DNA from 4 places in the Lysinibacillus sp. OF-1 genome. Region 2 is predicted to be linked to each of the others. Evidence: a T-box and tRNA genes for the amino acid it is inferred to sense, from the RefSeq annotation. Region 2 holds a T-box; the other regions hold tRNA genes.
The links. The T-box of region 2 lies ahead of NV349_RS16190 (valine--tRNA ligase). A T-box ahead of a tRNA ligase gene usually reads a tRNA of that ligase, here a tRNA-Val.
Positions count from the first base shown of each region.

Region 1: it encodes a tRNA-Val, which carries the amino acid that the T-box ahead of NV349_RS16190 (valine--tRNA ligase) is inferred to sense. The anticodon was not compared.
Region 3: it encodes a tRNA-Val, which carries the amino acid that the T-box ahead of NV349_RS16190 (valine--tRNA ligase) is inferred to sense. The anticodon was not compared.
Region 4: it encodes a tRNA-Val, which carries the amino acid that the T-box ahead of NV349_RS16190 (valine--tRNA ligase) is inferred to sense. The anticodon was not compared.

Region 1 is NZ_CP102798.1:3,616,014-3,619,203, reverse strand. It holds gene nadB (L-aspartate oxidase) at 1-373, opposite strand, end outside; gene NV349_RS17690 (cysteine desulfurase family protein) at 474-1,544, shown strand; rRNA gene rrf (5S ribosomal RNA) at 1,864-1,979, shown strand; tRNA gene NV349_RS17680 (tRNA-Val) at 1,990-2,065, shown strand; tRNA gene NV349_RS17675 (tRNA-Thr) at 2,069-2,144, shown strand; tRNA gene NV349_RS17670 (tRNA-Lys) at 2,153-2,228, shown strand; tRNA gene NV349_RS17665 (tRNA-Leu) at 2,246-2,330, shown strand; tRNA gene NV349_RS17660 (tRNA-Gly) at 2,366-2,440, shown strand; tRNA gene NV349_RS17655 (tRNA-Leu) at 2,446-2,534, shown strand; tRNA gene NV349_RS17650 (tRNA-Arg) at 2,543-2,619, shown strand; tRNA gene NV349_RS17645 (tRNA-Pro) at 2,627-2,703, shown strand; tRNA gene NV349_RS17640 (tRNA-Ala) at 2,720-2,795, shown strand; tRNA gene NV349_RS17635 (tRNA-Met) at 2,823-2,896, shown strand; tRNA gene NV349_RS17630 (tRNA-Ile) at 2,904-2,980, shown strand; tRNA gene NV349_RS17625 (tRNA-Ser) at 2,996-3,088, shown strand; tRNA gene NV349_RS17620 (tRNA-Met) at 3,142-3,190, shown strand, end outside.
Region 2 is NZ_CP102798.1:3,297,330-3,300,519, forward strand. It holds gene NV349_RS16190 (valine--tRNA ligase) at 1-1,520, opposite strand, end outside; T-box leader at 1,602-1,860, opposite strand; gene NV349_RS16200 (valyl-tRNA synthetase) at 2,133-2,897, opposite strand; gene NV349_RS16205 (SRPBCC family protein) at 2,979-3,190, opposite strand, start outside.
Region 3 is NZ_CP102798.1:3,623,716-3,626,905, forward strand. It holds tRNA gene NV349_RS17755 (tRNA-Ser) at 36-128, opposite strand; tRNA gene NV349_RS17760 (tRNA-Ile) at 144-220, opposite strand; tRNA gene NV349_RS17765 (tRNA-Met) at 228-301, opposite strand; tRNA gene NV349_RS17770 (tRNA-Ala) at 329-404, opposite strand; tRNA gene NV349_RS17775 (tRNA-Pro) at 421-497, opposite strand; tRNA gene NV349_RS17780 (tRNA-Arg) at 505-581, opposite strand; tRNA gene NV349_RS17785 (tRNA-Leu) at 590-678, opposite strand; tRNA gene NV349_RS17790 (tRNA-Gly) at 684-758, opposite strand; tRNA gene NV349_RS17795 (tRNA-Leu) at 794-878, opposite strand; tRNA gene NV349_RS17800 (tRNA-Lys) at 896-971, opposite strand; tRNA gene NV349_RS17805 (tRNA-Thr) at 980-1,055, opposite strand; tRNA gene NV349_RS17810 (tRNA-Val) at 1,059-1,134, opposite strand; rRNA gene rrf (5S ribosomal RNA) at 1,145-1,260, opposite strand; rRNA gene NV349_RS17820 (23S ribosomal RNA) at 1,451-3,190, opposite strand, start outside.
Region 4 is NZ_CP102798.1:3,971,883-3,975,072, forward strand. It holds gene NV349_RS19445 (heavy-metal-associated domain-containing protein) at 133-351, opposite strand; tRNA gene NV349_RS19450 (tRNA-Leu) at 936-1,016, opposite strand; tRNA gene NV349_RS19455 (tRNA-Cys) at 1,063-1,136, opposite strand; tRNA gene NV349_RS19460 (tRNA-Gly) at 1,145-1,219, opposite strand; tRNA gene NV349_RS19465 (tRNA-Gln) at 1,224-1,298, opposite strand; tRNA gene NV349_RS19470 (tRNA-His) at 1,316-1,391, opposite strand; tRNA gene NV349_RS19475 (tRNA-His) at 1,427-1,502, opposite strand; tRNA gene NV349_RS19480 (tRNA-Trp) at 1,515-1,588, opposite strand; tRNA gene NV349_RS19485 (tRNA-Tyr) at 1,602-1,685, opposite strand; tRNA gene NV349_RS19490 (tRNA-Thr) at 1,695-1,770, opposite strand; tRNA gene NV349_RS19495 (tRNA-Phe) at 1,783-1,855, opposite strand; tRNA gene NV349_RS19500 (tRNA-Asp) at 1,872-1,947, opposite strand; tRNA gene NV349_RS19505 (tRNA-Met) at 1,951-2,025, opposite strand; tRNA gene NV349_RS19510 (tRNA-Val) at 2,052-2,127, opposite strand; tRNA gene NV349_RS19515 (tRNA-Glu) at 2,143-2,217, opposite strand; tRNA gene NV349_RS19520 (tRNA-Ser) at 2,242-2,333, opposite strand; tRNA gene NV349_RS19525 (tRNA-Asn) at 2,339-2,415, opposite strand; rRNA gene rrf (5S ribosomal RNA) at 2,432-2,547, opposite strand; rRNA gene NV349_RS19535 (23S ribosomal RNA) at 2,660-3,190, opposite strand, start outside.

The DNA of each region.
Region 1 (3,190 bases), 320 kb from region 2:
CTGCATGTAGAATACGATGATGACTATGTGCCCCTTCGAGTCCTAGAGCCGGTTTTCCATCAACATGACGATCGATAGGGAGACCAGTCTTTAAATATTTCTGCATGATTTTAGTGCCATCTTCTATGAGTGTAGTAACATGTTTTTTCTCGTGATGATATTCTCCAGCTTTCAATGTATCAGCAATGTGGTGTTCAATATGATCTTTCTCACTTGTAACAGCAGCGATGCCACCTTGTGCACGATAAGAACTACTCATATAAAGAGATGATTTTGTAACAATTTGTACTTGAAAATGTTCTTCGAGCAGTAAAGCAGCTTGAAGTGCAGCAATTCCACTGCCGATTATAAGGACATCTGCCTTTACATCCATAGTTATACCCTCTTTACAGTTGTCTTGACACTTATCTTTACATAAAATAAAAAAGAAAACAAGACTTGATGAACTAGAGAGGGAGAAGACAATGATTTATATGGATTATGCTGCGACATCACCGATGACGAAGGAGGCTCTTGCAGCTTATGTAGAGGTAGCACAGCGTTATTATGGAAATAGTGCAAGTCTTCATGATTTAGGAGGACAAGCCTATTATTTTGTCCAGCAATCAAGAGAGGTTGTAGCCAATGCTTTAGGCGTAAATAGTGACGGTATTATTTTTACAGGGAGCGGGACAGAAGGAAATATCCTGGCTATCTTGTCATTAGCGCTGGCCTCTAAAAAAGGAAAACACATTATTTCATCTCAAGCTGAGCATACGTCTGTGCATGCAGCGTTGAATACGCTTGAGAAAATGGGTTTTATAGTGACAAAATTGCCTTTACAGATGGATGGATGGATTGACCTTGAACAATTACAGCAAGCAATCCGCAAAGATACGGCTTTGATTACAATTCAACATGTCAATTCTGAAATTGGTGCTATTCAGCCTGTAGAGAAAATAATAGAGATGGCTAAAAAATCTGATGTTTTCAGCCATATTGACTGTGTACAATCATTTGGGAAGCTTGCTATACCAAGTGGAGTAGATGCCATCACAATCTCAGCTCATAAAATAGGTGGACCAAAGGGGTGTGGTGCTGTCTATCTGAATCCTGCGCTCCGAGTACCTGCCTTAACACCGGGTGTGACTCATGAGAGGGGTTTAAGAGGCGGCACATTAGATACACCAGCAATTGTAGCCTTTGCGGCAGCAATTGAAAACTATCAATATGAAAGACAACATTATGAGACTTTAAGAAGATTTTTGAAAAACAATTTGCCTGAAACATGCCAATTAATAGAATGTAACCAACAATTGCCTACTATTTGTGGCGTAATGATGGATAAAATAGAGGGACAATATGTTCTTTTAAAGTTAAATGAGGCAGGAATCTGTATTTCGACGGGTAGTGCATGTGATATTCATAGTGAATCTGGAACGAAAGCCATTTTATCAATGGGTTACTCTTTGGAAGCAGCACGCCAATTTTTTAGACTATCTTTTGGAGCTTCCACAACATTTGAAGAAATTCTAAGATTGAAACAAGAGCTTTTAACTATTTAATGAAACAACAAGTGAAGGGTTTTCTATACCCTTTCCTTGTTCAGAAATAGATTATAAGCTAAGAAAATAGGTGAAATAAAATAATTGTTTTCTTTTGAAACAACAATTGTTATAATATTTTGCAGGGCAATATTTTCTCTTACTTAGCAAAAATAACTTCAAAAAGTAATAATTTCTTTTTTTTATAAAAAAGTATTGCACAATGTGAGAAAACGTTATACAATAATTCTTGTCTTGAAGGACAGGTAAACAACTTCAAAACAAGATACATAAAGAAACTTCTGCTAAAAACGCAGAAGCCAGCACATCCATGTGCAAGTCTAGTGATGATGGCAAAGAGGTCACACCCGTTCCCATACCGAACACGGAAGTTAAGCTCTTTAGCGCCGATGGTAGTTGGGGGCTTCCCCCTGTGAGAGTAGGACGTCGCTAGGCATAATACCCAGGAGGATTAGCTCAGCTGGGAGAGCATCTGCCTTACAAGCAGAGGGTCGGCGGTTCGAGCCCGTCATCCTCCACCATATGCCGGTTTAGCTCAGCAGGTAGAGCAACTGACTTGTAATCAGTAGGTCGTGGGTTCGATTCCTATAGCCGGCACCATTTTTTTAGAGCCATTAGCTCAGTTGGTAGAGCATCTGACTTTTAATCAGAGGGTCGAAGGTTCGAGTCCTTCATGGCTCACCATTTTTAAATAATAATAAGCGGGTGTGGCGGAATTGGCAGACGCACTAGACTTAGGATCTAGCGCCGCAAGGCGTGGGGGTTCGACTCCCTTCACCCGCACCATTATTTCATTGCCAGATAAAAAAACTTATGCACATGCGGAAGTAGTTCAGTGGTAGAACACCACCTTGCCAAGGTGGGGGTCGCGAGTTCGAACCTCGTCTTCCGCTCCAAATGTGCCGGGGTGGCGGAACTGGCAGACGCACAGGACTTAAAATCCTGCGGTAGGTGACTACCGTACCGGTTCGATTCCGGTCCTCGGCACCATTTTTAATGCGCCCGTAGCTCAATTGGATAGAGCGTCTGACTACGGATCAGAAGGTTATGGGTTCGACTCCTGTCGGGCGCGCCAAAAAGAACGGGAAGTAGCTCAGCTTGGTAGAGCACTTGGTTTGGGACCAAGGGGTCGCAGGTTCGAATCCTGTCTTCCCGACCATTTCCAAAGAAATTATGGGGCCTTAGCTCAGCTGGGAGAGCGCCTGCCTTGCACGCAGGAGGTCAGCGGTTCGATCCCGCTAGGCTCCACCATAATAAATTAACCAGTATAAAGATCCTGGCGGCGTAGCTCAGCTGGCTAGAGCGTACGGTTCATACCCGTAAGGTCGGGGGTTCGATCCCCTCTGCCGCCATCTTAAAGGACCTTTAGCTCAGTTGGTTAGAGCAGACGGCTCATAACCGTCCGGTCGCAGGTTCGAGTCCTGCAAGGTCCACCATTTATATATTGCAACGGAGGTATACCCAAGTCTGGCTGAAGGGATCGGTCTTGAAAACCGACAGGCGGGTAACACCGCGCGGGGGTTCGAATCCCTCTACCTCCTCCAGTTTTAAATCTTTATAAATGGTGCTTTAAAAACTCGAAACCGTATAAAATTATCGCGGGGTGGAGCAGTGGTAGCTCGTCGGGCTCATAACCCGAAGGTCGT
Region 2 (3,190 bases):
CGTTGACCTGTAAATTCAAGGCCTTGGAAAATCATGCGAGATACCCAGAAGAAAATAATATCATATCCCGTTACTAATGTGCTGGTTGGGTAATAACGTTTATATTCTTCATTTGCCTCATCTGGCCAGCCCATTGTAGAAAACGGCCAGAGCGCAGAAGAGAACCAAGTATCGAGTACATCTTCATCTTGCGTCCAATTTTCGGAATCAGTTGGGGCTTCTTTTCCTACGTAAACTTCGCCTGTTTCATTATGATACCAAGCTGGGATTTGATGGCCCCACCATAATTGACGAGAAATACACCAATCACGGATATTCTCCATCCAACGAGAATATGTGTTTTCAAAACGAGCTGGGACAAAGTTTACTTTCCCTTCTTCATCTTTTTGAAGCTCGAGGGAAGTGTCAGCAAGTGGTTGCATTTTAACGAACCATTGTGCTGAAAGGTATGGCTCAACAACAGCACCAGAACGTTCAGAGTGACCTACTGAATGCATATGCTCTTCAATACGAATCAGCACGCCTGCTTCTTGTAAATCAGCAACAATTTGCTTACGGCATTCAAAACGATCCATCCCTTTATATTTGCCAGCAAGATCATTCATTGTACCGTCTTCATTCATCACAAGAATGCGCTCTAGGTTGTGACGATTTCCAACTTCAAAGTCGTTCGGATCATGGGCTGGTGTCATTTTTACAACTCCAGTACCAAATTCCTTATCAACATAGTCATCAGCTACAATCGGAATTTCACGACCTACAATCGGTAAAATAACTGTTTTACCAATTAAATGCTGATAGCGCTCATCGTTCGGGTGAACAGCTACCCCAGAGTCACCGAGCATTGTTTCAGGACGTGTTGTAGCAACTTCTACATATCCTGAGCCATCCGCTAAAGGATATTTCATATGATAGAATGCACCTTGCACATCCTGATAAATTACCTCAATATCAGATAATGCTGTTTTCGCTGCTGGATCCCAGTTGATAATACGTTCGCCACGGTAAATTAAACCTTTTTCATATAACTCAACAAAAACTGTTTTAACTGCATCTGAAAGACCTTTATCTAGTGTGAAACGTTCACGTGTGTAGTCTAAACCAAGGCCAAGCTTTGCCCATTGATCACGAATATGTCCAGCATATTCTTCTTTCCATTCCCATGTTTTTTCAAGGAATTTTTCACGGCCTAAATCATAACGTGTAATATTATCCTCACGCAGTTTTGCTTCTACTTTTGCTTGTGTTGCGATCCCTGCATGGTCCATACCTGGTAACCAAAGGGCATCATAGCCTTGCATGCGTTTCATACGAGTAAGGATATCTTGTAATGTTGTATCCCAAGCATGCCCAAGATGTAATTTACCTGTTACGTTCGGTGGTGGAATAACGATGGAATAAGGCTTTTTCCCACTTTCAGGCTGTGCCTCGAAAAATTTCCCTTGTAACCACCATTCATAGCGACCGGCTTCAATGGACTGTGGGTCATATTTAGTTGGCATTGAAATGTTTTCTGTCATCTTGACTCCTCCTATTGTTTGAAGACTATTGGTAAAGAAATGCTGTTCATTTTTTTACCCAATAAAAAAACTCCTCTCGTCTAAAAGGACGAAGGAGTTTTAATTCGCGGTACCACCTTTAATTCCAGCAGCGGTTAAGATCAATGCTAAATGACACATTTTCTCAGCCTTCCCTACTGGCTCTTAATTCGGTAACGGTGTTTAACCGGCTTTAACTACTGTTAGTTCACTAAAGCTGCTCAAGGGCTACCTTCAATTAAGTACAAATAGAAACTTCTCAGCTACCGTTTCCTCTCTGAAAATGTAGACATAATTTACTCTTCCCTATCATAGCATCTGTATTTGATTTTCCTTATTGTACCGCAGAATCGTGTCATTTTTCAAGTGATTTAGTCATCTTTTAGTAAGAGTAAAGTAAATAGAAAAGGAAGTGACAATTCAATGCGTCGACGCAAGTATAACCCTTGGCTTTTACCTCCTTGGCTACGACAAGTTCGTTTTTATTGTAGAACCATTATTGTGCCAATTTGTGCTTTTCAGTTTATCCGTGTCATTATTGTGCCAACATCAGGCGATTTAGTCTTCTTATTGCTCCTACTACTTCTCTGCTATTTACTTTTGAAAGACATCATTTGAAACACGGACTTTAAGCGGTGTATACTCTTCTGTTAGGTCCCAAATCATGGAAGGCACTTCATGCCAAGTGCTGGATTCACGTACAACAATATGGCTTGAGGATTCTCTCATTACTATCTTTTGGTCAACTGTTGTAGAGGTCTCTTGGCGTGAAGCTGCTGCTACTGCGGTAGGTTGTTTCACTTGAACACTTTCCTCGATCACAGCCATTTTTTCTTCTTGATCGAAAGCATGAGCCATTAGGTGTGGATTGTCTAAAGTATCATTTTCAACAACGGGTTCATATTCGTTAAAAATACTTGTAACTGTCCACTCAAGCTGACACATCTGATTCGACAGACTAGGGCGAATATCTTTGACCATTAAATCTTTGACATCCGATTCTTTTGGTAAATCCACATGTAAAGGGACAGCATACTCAAAATAACCAGTATCTCCTTGGACATCAAGGGCATCAATTGTAATTAAATTATCATCACCTGTAAATGCTTGCATATCTTGAAAATCAAAACGAACATGTGCCGTAATATGGTAGATGCCCATTAATCGAAGTGAATTCTCTAACTGCATGGCTTGCCACTGTGGTTTAATTTGTACAGCAGCTAATTCTGTTGGGCAACCATATCCAGGAAAACAAAATGTTTCTCGCATATTCCAAGTTTTTTGTTCGATAATAATCCCTCCCTTTGCATCATATGACGATTTAAAGGATAGTATGCTAGTGTGTTTCAAGTTGAACATAATTATAAATAGATACTACTAGAAAAATGGCATGCTAGAATATTACTTCTAGCATGCCATTTTCATGGATGTTCTTATCATTTAAACATTGACTAATTTAATTTTATTAGCTACACGATCTGTTAGCATTTGTGTTGCCTTTGGTACAATCGGTTTAAAAATCGGATTTAACACAGGGCCAGCTAAGCCGCCAGCAACGACTTCTAAAAAACCTGTCATTTTTGTGTTTTCAGCATCAATGCTTTCTGCAAGGAAATAGCCATTTCCAGTGAAATTATCAGAAAGACCCTTTA
Region 3 (3,190 bases), 330 kb from region 2:
GAGTTTTTAAAGCACCATTTATAAAGATTTAAAACTGGAGGAGGTAGAGGGATTCGAACCCCCGCGCGGTGTTACCCGCCTGTCGGTTTTCAAGACCGATCCCTTCAGCCAGACTTGGGTATACCTCCGTTGCAATATATAAATGGTGGACCTTGCAGGACTCGAACCTGCGACCGGACGGTTATGAGCCGTCTGCTCTAACCAACTGAGCTAAAGGTCCTTTAAGATGGCGGCAGAGGGGATCGAACCCCCGACCTTACGGGTATGAACCGTACGCTCTAGCCAGCTGAGCTACGCCGCCAGGATCTTTATACTGGTTAATTTATTATGGTGGAGCCTAGCGGGATCGAACCGCTGACCTCCTGCGTGCAAGGCAGGCGCTCTCCCAGCTGAGCTAAGGCCCCATAATTTCTTTGGAAATGGTCGGGAAGACAGGATTCGAACCTGCGACCCCTTGGTCCCAAACCAAGTGCTCTACCAAGCTGAGCTACTTCCCGTTCTTTTTGGCGCGCCCGACAGGAGTCGAACCCATAACCTTCTGATCCGTAGTCAGACGCTCTATCCAATTGAGCTACGGGCGCATTAAAAATGGTGCCGAGGACCGGAATCGAACCGGTACGGTAGTCACCTACCGCAGGATTTTAAGTCCTGTGCGTCTGCCAGTTCCGCCACCCCGGCACATTTGGAGCGGAAGACGAGGTTCGAACTCGCGACCCCCACCTTGGCAAGGTGGTGTTCTACCACTGAACTACTTCCGCATGTGCATAAGTTTTTTTATCTGGCAATGAAATAATGGTGCGGGTGAAGGGAGTCGAACCCCCACGCCTTGCGGCGCTAGATCCTAAGTCTAGTGCGTCTGCCAATTCCGCCACACCCGCTTATTATTATTTAAAAATGGTGAGCCATGAAGGACTCGAACCTTCGACCCTCTGATTAAAAGTCAGATGCTCTACCAACTGAGCTAATGGCTCTAAAAAAATGGTGCCGGCTATAGGAATCGAACCCACGACCTACTGATTACAAGTCAGTTGCTCTACCTGCTGAGCTAAACCGGCATATGGTGGAGGATGACGGGCTCGAACCGCCGACCCTCTGCTTGTAAGGCAGATGCTCTCCCAGCTGAGCTAATCCTCCTGGGTATTATGCCTAGCGACGTCCTACTCTCACAGGGGGAAGCCCCCAACTACCATCGGCGCTAAAGAGCTTAACTTCCGTGTTCGGTATGGGAACGGGTGTGACCTCTTTGCCATCATCACTAGACTATGGTCGACCTTCAATACACGGCGTATTACTGCGTCAGCTGCTCTCGTTCAATCAGTCACGTACAGAAGTACGCTCCTTCAATCACTCGTTTGCTTCCTTGTTCTACTTGTGTCTTGAAGCTCTTTTTTTATTGAAAGTTTTGTTCTTTCAAAACTGGATAAACGGTTCATTGAATGGTTCAAACATTTTGGTTAAGTCCTCGATCGATTAGTATTCGTCAGCTCCATGTGTCACCACACTTCCACCTCGAACCTATCTACCTCATCGTCTTTGAGGGATCTTACTTACTTGCGTAATGGGAAATCTCATCTTGAGGGGGGCTTCATGCTTAGATGCTTTCAGCACTTATCCCGTCCACACATAGCTACCCAGCGATGCCTTTGGCAAGACAACTGGTACACCAGCGGTGTGTCCATCCCGGTCCTCTCGTACTAAGGACAGCTCCTCTCAAATTTCCTACGCCCACGACGGATAGGGACCGAACTGTCTCACGACGTTCTGAACCCAGCTCGCGTACCGCTTTAATGGGCGAACAGCCCAACCCTTGGGACCGACTACAGCCCCAGGATGCGATGAGCCGACATCGAGGTGCCAAACCTCCCCGTCGATGTGGACTCTTGGGGGAGATAAGCCTGTTATCCCCGGGGTAGCTTTTATCCGTTGAGCGATGGCCCTTCCATGCGGAACCACCGGATCACTAAGCCCGTCTTTCGACCCTGCTCGACTTGTAGGTCTCGCAGTCAAGCTCCCTTGTGCCTTTACACTCTACGAATGATTTCCAACCATTCTGAGGGAACCTTTGGGCGCCTCCGTTACCTTTTAGGAGGCGACCGCCCCAGTCAAACTGTCCGCCTGACACTGTCTCCTGCCCCGCTAAGGGGCATGGGTTAGAATTTCAATACAACCAGGGTAGTATCCCACCGACGCCTCCTTCGAAGCTGGCGCTCCGAGATCTCTGGCTCCTACCTATCCTGTACAAGTTGTACCAAAATTCAATATCAGGCTACAGTAAAGCTCCACGGGGTCTTTCCGTCCTGTCGCGGGTAACCTGCATCTTCACAGGTACTATAATTTCACCGAGTCTCTCGTTGAGACAGTGCCCAGATCGTTACGCCTTTCGTGCGGGTCGGAACTTACCCGACAAGGAATTTCGCTACCTTAGGACCGTTATAGTTACGGCCGCCGTTTACTGGGGCTTCAATTCGCAGCTTCGCTTGCGCTAACCACTCCTCTTAACCTTCCAGCACCGGGCAGGCGTCAGCCCCTATACGTCACCTTACGGTTTTGCAGAGACCTGTGTTTTTGCTAAACAGTCGCCTGGGCCTATTCACTGCGGCTCTCATGCGCTTGCACGCTCAAGAGCACCCCTTCTCCCGAAGTTACGGGGTCATTTTGCCGAGTTCCTTAACGAGAGTTCTCTCGCACACCTTAGGATTCTCTCCTCGACTACCTGTGTCGGTTTGCGGTACGGGCACCTCTCACCTCGATAGAGGCTTTTCTTGGCAGTGTGAAATCAGGAACTTCGTCCATACGGACTCGCCATCACAGCTCAACGTTACAGTGTGCGGATTTGCCTACACACACGCCTTACTGCTTGGACGCGCATAACCAACAGCGCGCTTACCCTATCCTACTGCGTCCCCCCATTTCTCAAACGGTGAGGAGGTGGTACAGGAATATCAACCTGTTGTCCATCGCCTACGCCTATCGGCCTCGGCTTAGGTCCCGACTAACCCTGAGCGGACGAGCCTTCCTCAGGAAACCTTAGTCATACGGTGGACGGGATTCTCACCCGTCTTTCGCTACTCATACCGGCATTCTCACTTCTAAGCGCTCCACCAGTCCTTCCGGTCTGACTTCAACGCACTTAGAACGCTCTCCTACCACTGACATCGTAGATGTCAATCCACAGCTTCGGTGAATCGTT
Region 4 (3,190 bases), 670 kb from region 2:
TTATGTTCCATTTTTAAAATGTAATCAAAAAAATTGATATGTTTTTATTCATTTGATAGGAAAAGATAAATTAAATACTAAACCCCACTCAAAAGTTATCTAAAGGGATAACATTAAGTGGGAAAACTGGAGTTATTTAACTACAGGGTGACCTACTTTTTTTAATTTATCAGCAATGTCGTCAAGAGTTACTCTGGAATCATCATAAGTTACAGTTAATTTTTCCGCAAAAAAGTTAGCCTCTGTACTTTGAATTCCCTTTAATTTTTTCAAAGCTTTTTCAACTGTTGTTGCACATGAAGGGCAATCCAAACCTTCCACTTTTAGAACATCAGTTTTTGCTGAATTCATTTTAAATTCCTCCCTTTTATTTAAGTAAAACGATAATACTTTTTATTACCAATTTCACAATTACATTGTATAGTGTAATAGTATTGTTGTCAATTCCTATATCTTATATTAATGACTGTCCTTTAATTTATCTGCTACATAGGTACAAATACAATAATTCGAATACCTCGATACAGTATAAGTCATAACAATAAGGTCTGTTTTCCAGTATGTCACACACTTTTTCCATGTATTGTGCCATAAATTTTCTTAGCTCTTGTTCGTTAGACTATTTTAACTTTCTCACGTATCTCTCGTATTTAATTGATACATTTATGACACTTAGTATTCCACCAGATATTCCGATTTGAACACTAATTATTTTTAAACTTTAAAAAGATAATTCCACTATAAAATCCGAAGACCCCATATTAATAAAAGAAACTACTTTACCATCTTTAATTTCTTGACTCATATACCAAATACCCCCATTCAAATTAATACTATTTTACCACAAATTATTGAACATCTTTTAAAGTTTTCTACATATTTTCTACATAAAAAAAAGAACCCTTGTTATTTCAAGGATTCTTCGCTGTAAAAGATACCGGTGGTCGGGGTCGAACCGACACTCCAAAGGAACACGATTTTGAGTCGTGCGCGTCTGCCAATTCCGCCACACCGGCATAATGGAGATAAAAAAAATCGGATACACCGATTAGAGTTAAAATATGGAGGCGGCAACCGGATTTGAACCGGTGATAAAGGTGTTGCAGACCTGTGCCTTACCACTTGGCTATGCCGCCATCGAAGTTGGAGCGGAAGACGAGGTTCGAACTCGCGACCCCCACCTTGGCAAGGTGGTGTTCTACCACTGAACTACTTCCGCAAAATGGCTGGGGTACCTGGATTCGAACCAGGGCATGACGGAATCAAAATCCGTTGCCTTACCGCTTGGCTATACCCCAAAAGATAATTATATAAATGGGGCGACTGATGGGAATCGAACCCACGAGTGCCGGAACCACAATCCGGTGCGTTAACCACTTCGCCACAATCGCCATTATATTATAATTTTTATTAATTTTACTTTAAATGGGGCGACTGATGGGAATCGAACCCACGAATGCCGGAACCACAATCCGGTGCGTTAACCACTTCGCCACAATCGCCATAAAATTAATTGGCAGGGGCAGTAGGAATCGAACCCACACCAAAGGTTTTGGAGACCTCTATTCTACCGTTGAACTATGCCCCTATAATAATAAAACTGGTGGAGGGGGACGGATTCGAACCGCCGAACCCTAAGGAGCGGATTTACAGTCCGCCGCGTTTAGCCACTTCGCTACCCCTCCGGGAATACATGGTGCCGGCGATAGGAGTCGAACCCACGACCTACTGATTACAAGTCAGTTGCTCTACCAACTGAGCTACACCGGCAAAAAAACATGATGGGTCAGGACGGAATCGAACCGCCGACACTTAGAGCTTCAATCTAATGCTCTACCAACTGAGCTACTGACCCTTGTTATTAAAATAAATGGCGGTCCCGACCGGGATCGAACCGGCGATCTCCTGCGTGACAGGCAGGCATGTTAACCGCTACACCACGGGACCATTTGGTTGCGGGGGCCGGATTTGAACCAACGACCTTCGGGTTATGAGCCCGACGAGCTACCACTGCTCCACCCCGCGATAATCATATACTATTGTAAAAATAATGGTGGAGGATGACGGGCTCGAACCGCCGACCCTCTGCTTGTAAGGCAGATGCTCTCCCAGCTGAGCTAATCCTCCATCTGGGTATTTAAATGGTGACCCCTACGGGATTCGAACCCGTGTTACCGCCGTGAAAGGGCGGTGTCTTAACCACTTGACCAAGGGGCCAACTTTTGGAATAAATCAAAGTGCTGGCGGAGAGTAAGGGATTTGAACCCTTGAGACAGTGTTAACCGCCTACACGATTTCCAATCGTGCTCCTTCGGCCACTCGGACAACTCTCCAAGAATGGCTCCGAAGGCAGGACTCGAACCTGCGACAACCTGATTAACAGTCAGGTGCTACTACCAACTGAGCTACTTCGGAATAATTTTAGTATATAGCCTAGCGACGTCCTACTCTCACAGGGGGAAGCCCCCAACTACCATCGGCGCTAAAGAGCTTAACTTCCGTGTTCGGTATGGGAACGGGTGTGACCTCTTTGCCATCATCACTAGACTATTTGAAAGACAATACTTATTATAACATATTTTATCAAAATTACAAGTATATTATAATATTTTTTATTCTTTCAAAACTGGATAAACGTACATTGAATGGTTCAAACATTTTGGTTAAGTCCTCGATCGATTAGTATTCGTCAGCTCCATGTGTCACCACACTTCCACCTCGAACCTATCTACCTCATCGTCTTTGAGGGATCTTACTTACTTGCGTAATGGGAAATCTCATCTTGAGGGGGGCTTCATGCTTAGATGCTTTCAGCACTTATCCCGTCCACACATAGCTACCCAGCGATGCCTTTGGCAAGACAACTGGTACACCAGCGGTGTGTCCATCCCGGTCCTCTCGTACTAAGGACAGCTCCTCTCAAATTTCCTACGCCCACGACGGATAGGGACCGAACTGTCTCACGACGTTCTGAACCCAGCTCGCGTACCGCTTTAATGGGCGAACAGCCCAACCCTTGGGACCGACTACAGCCCCAGGATGCGATGAGCCGACATCGAGGTGCCAAACCTCCCCGTCGATGTGGACTCTTGGGGGAGATAAGCCTGTTATCCCCGGGGTAGCTTTTATCCGTTGAGCGATGGCCCTTCCATGCGGAACCACCGGATCACTAAGCCCGTCTTTCGACCCT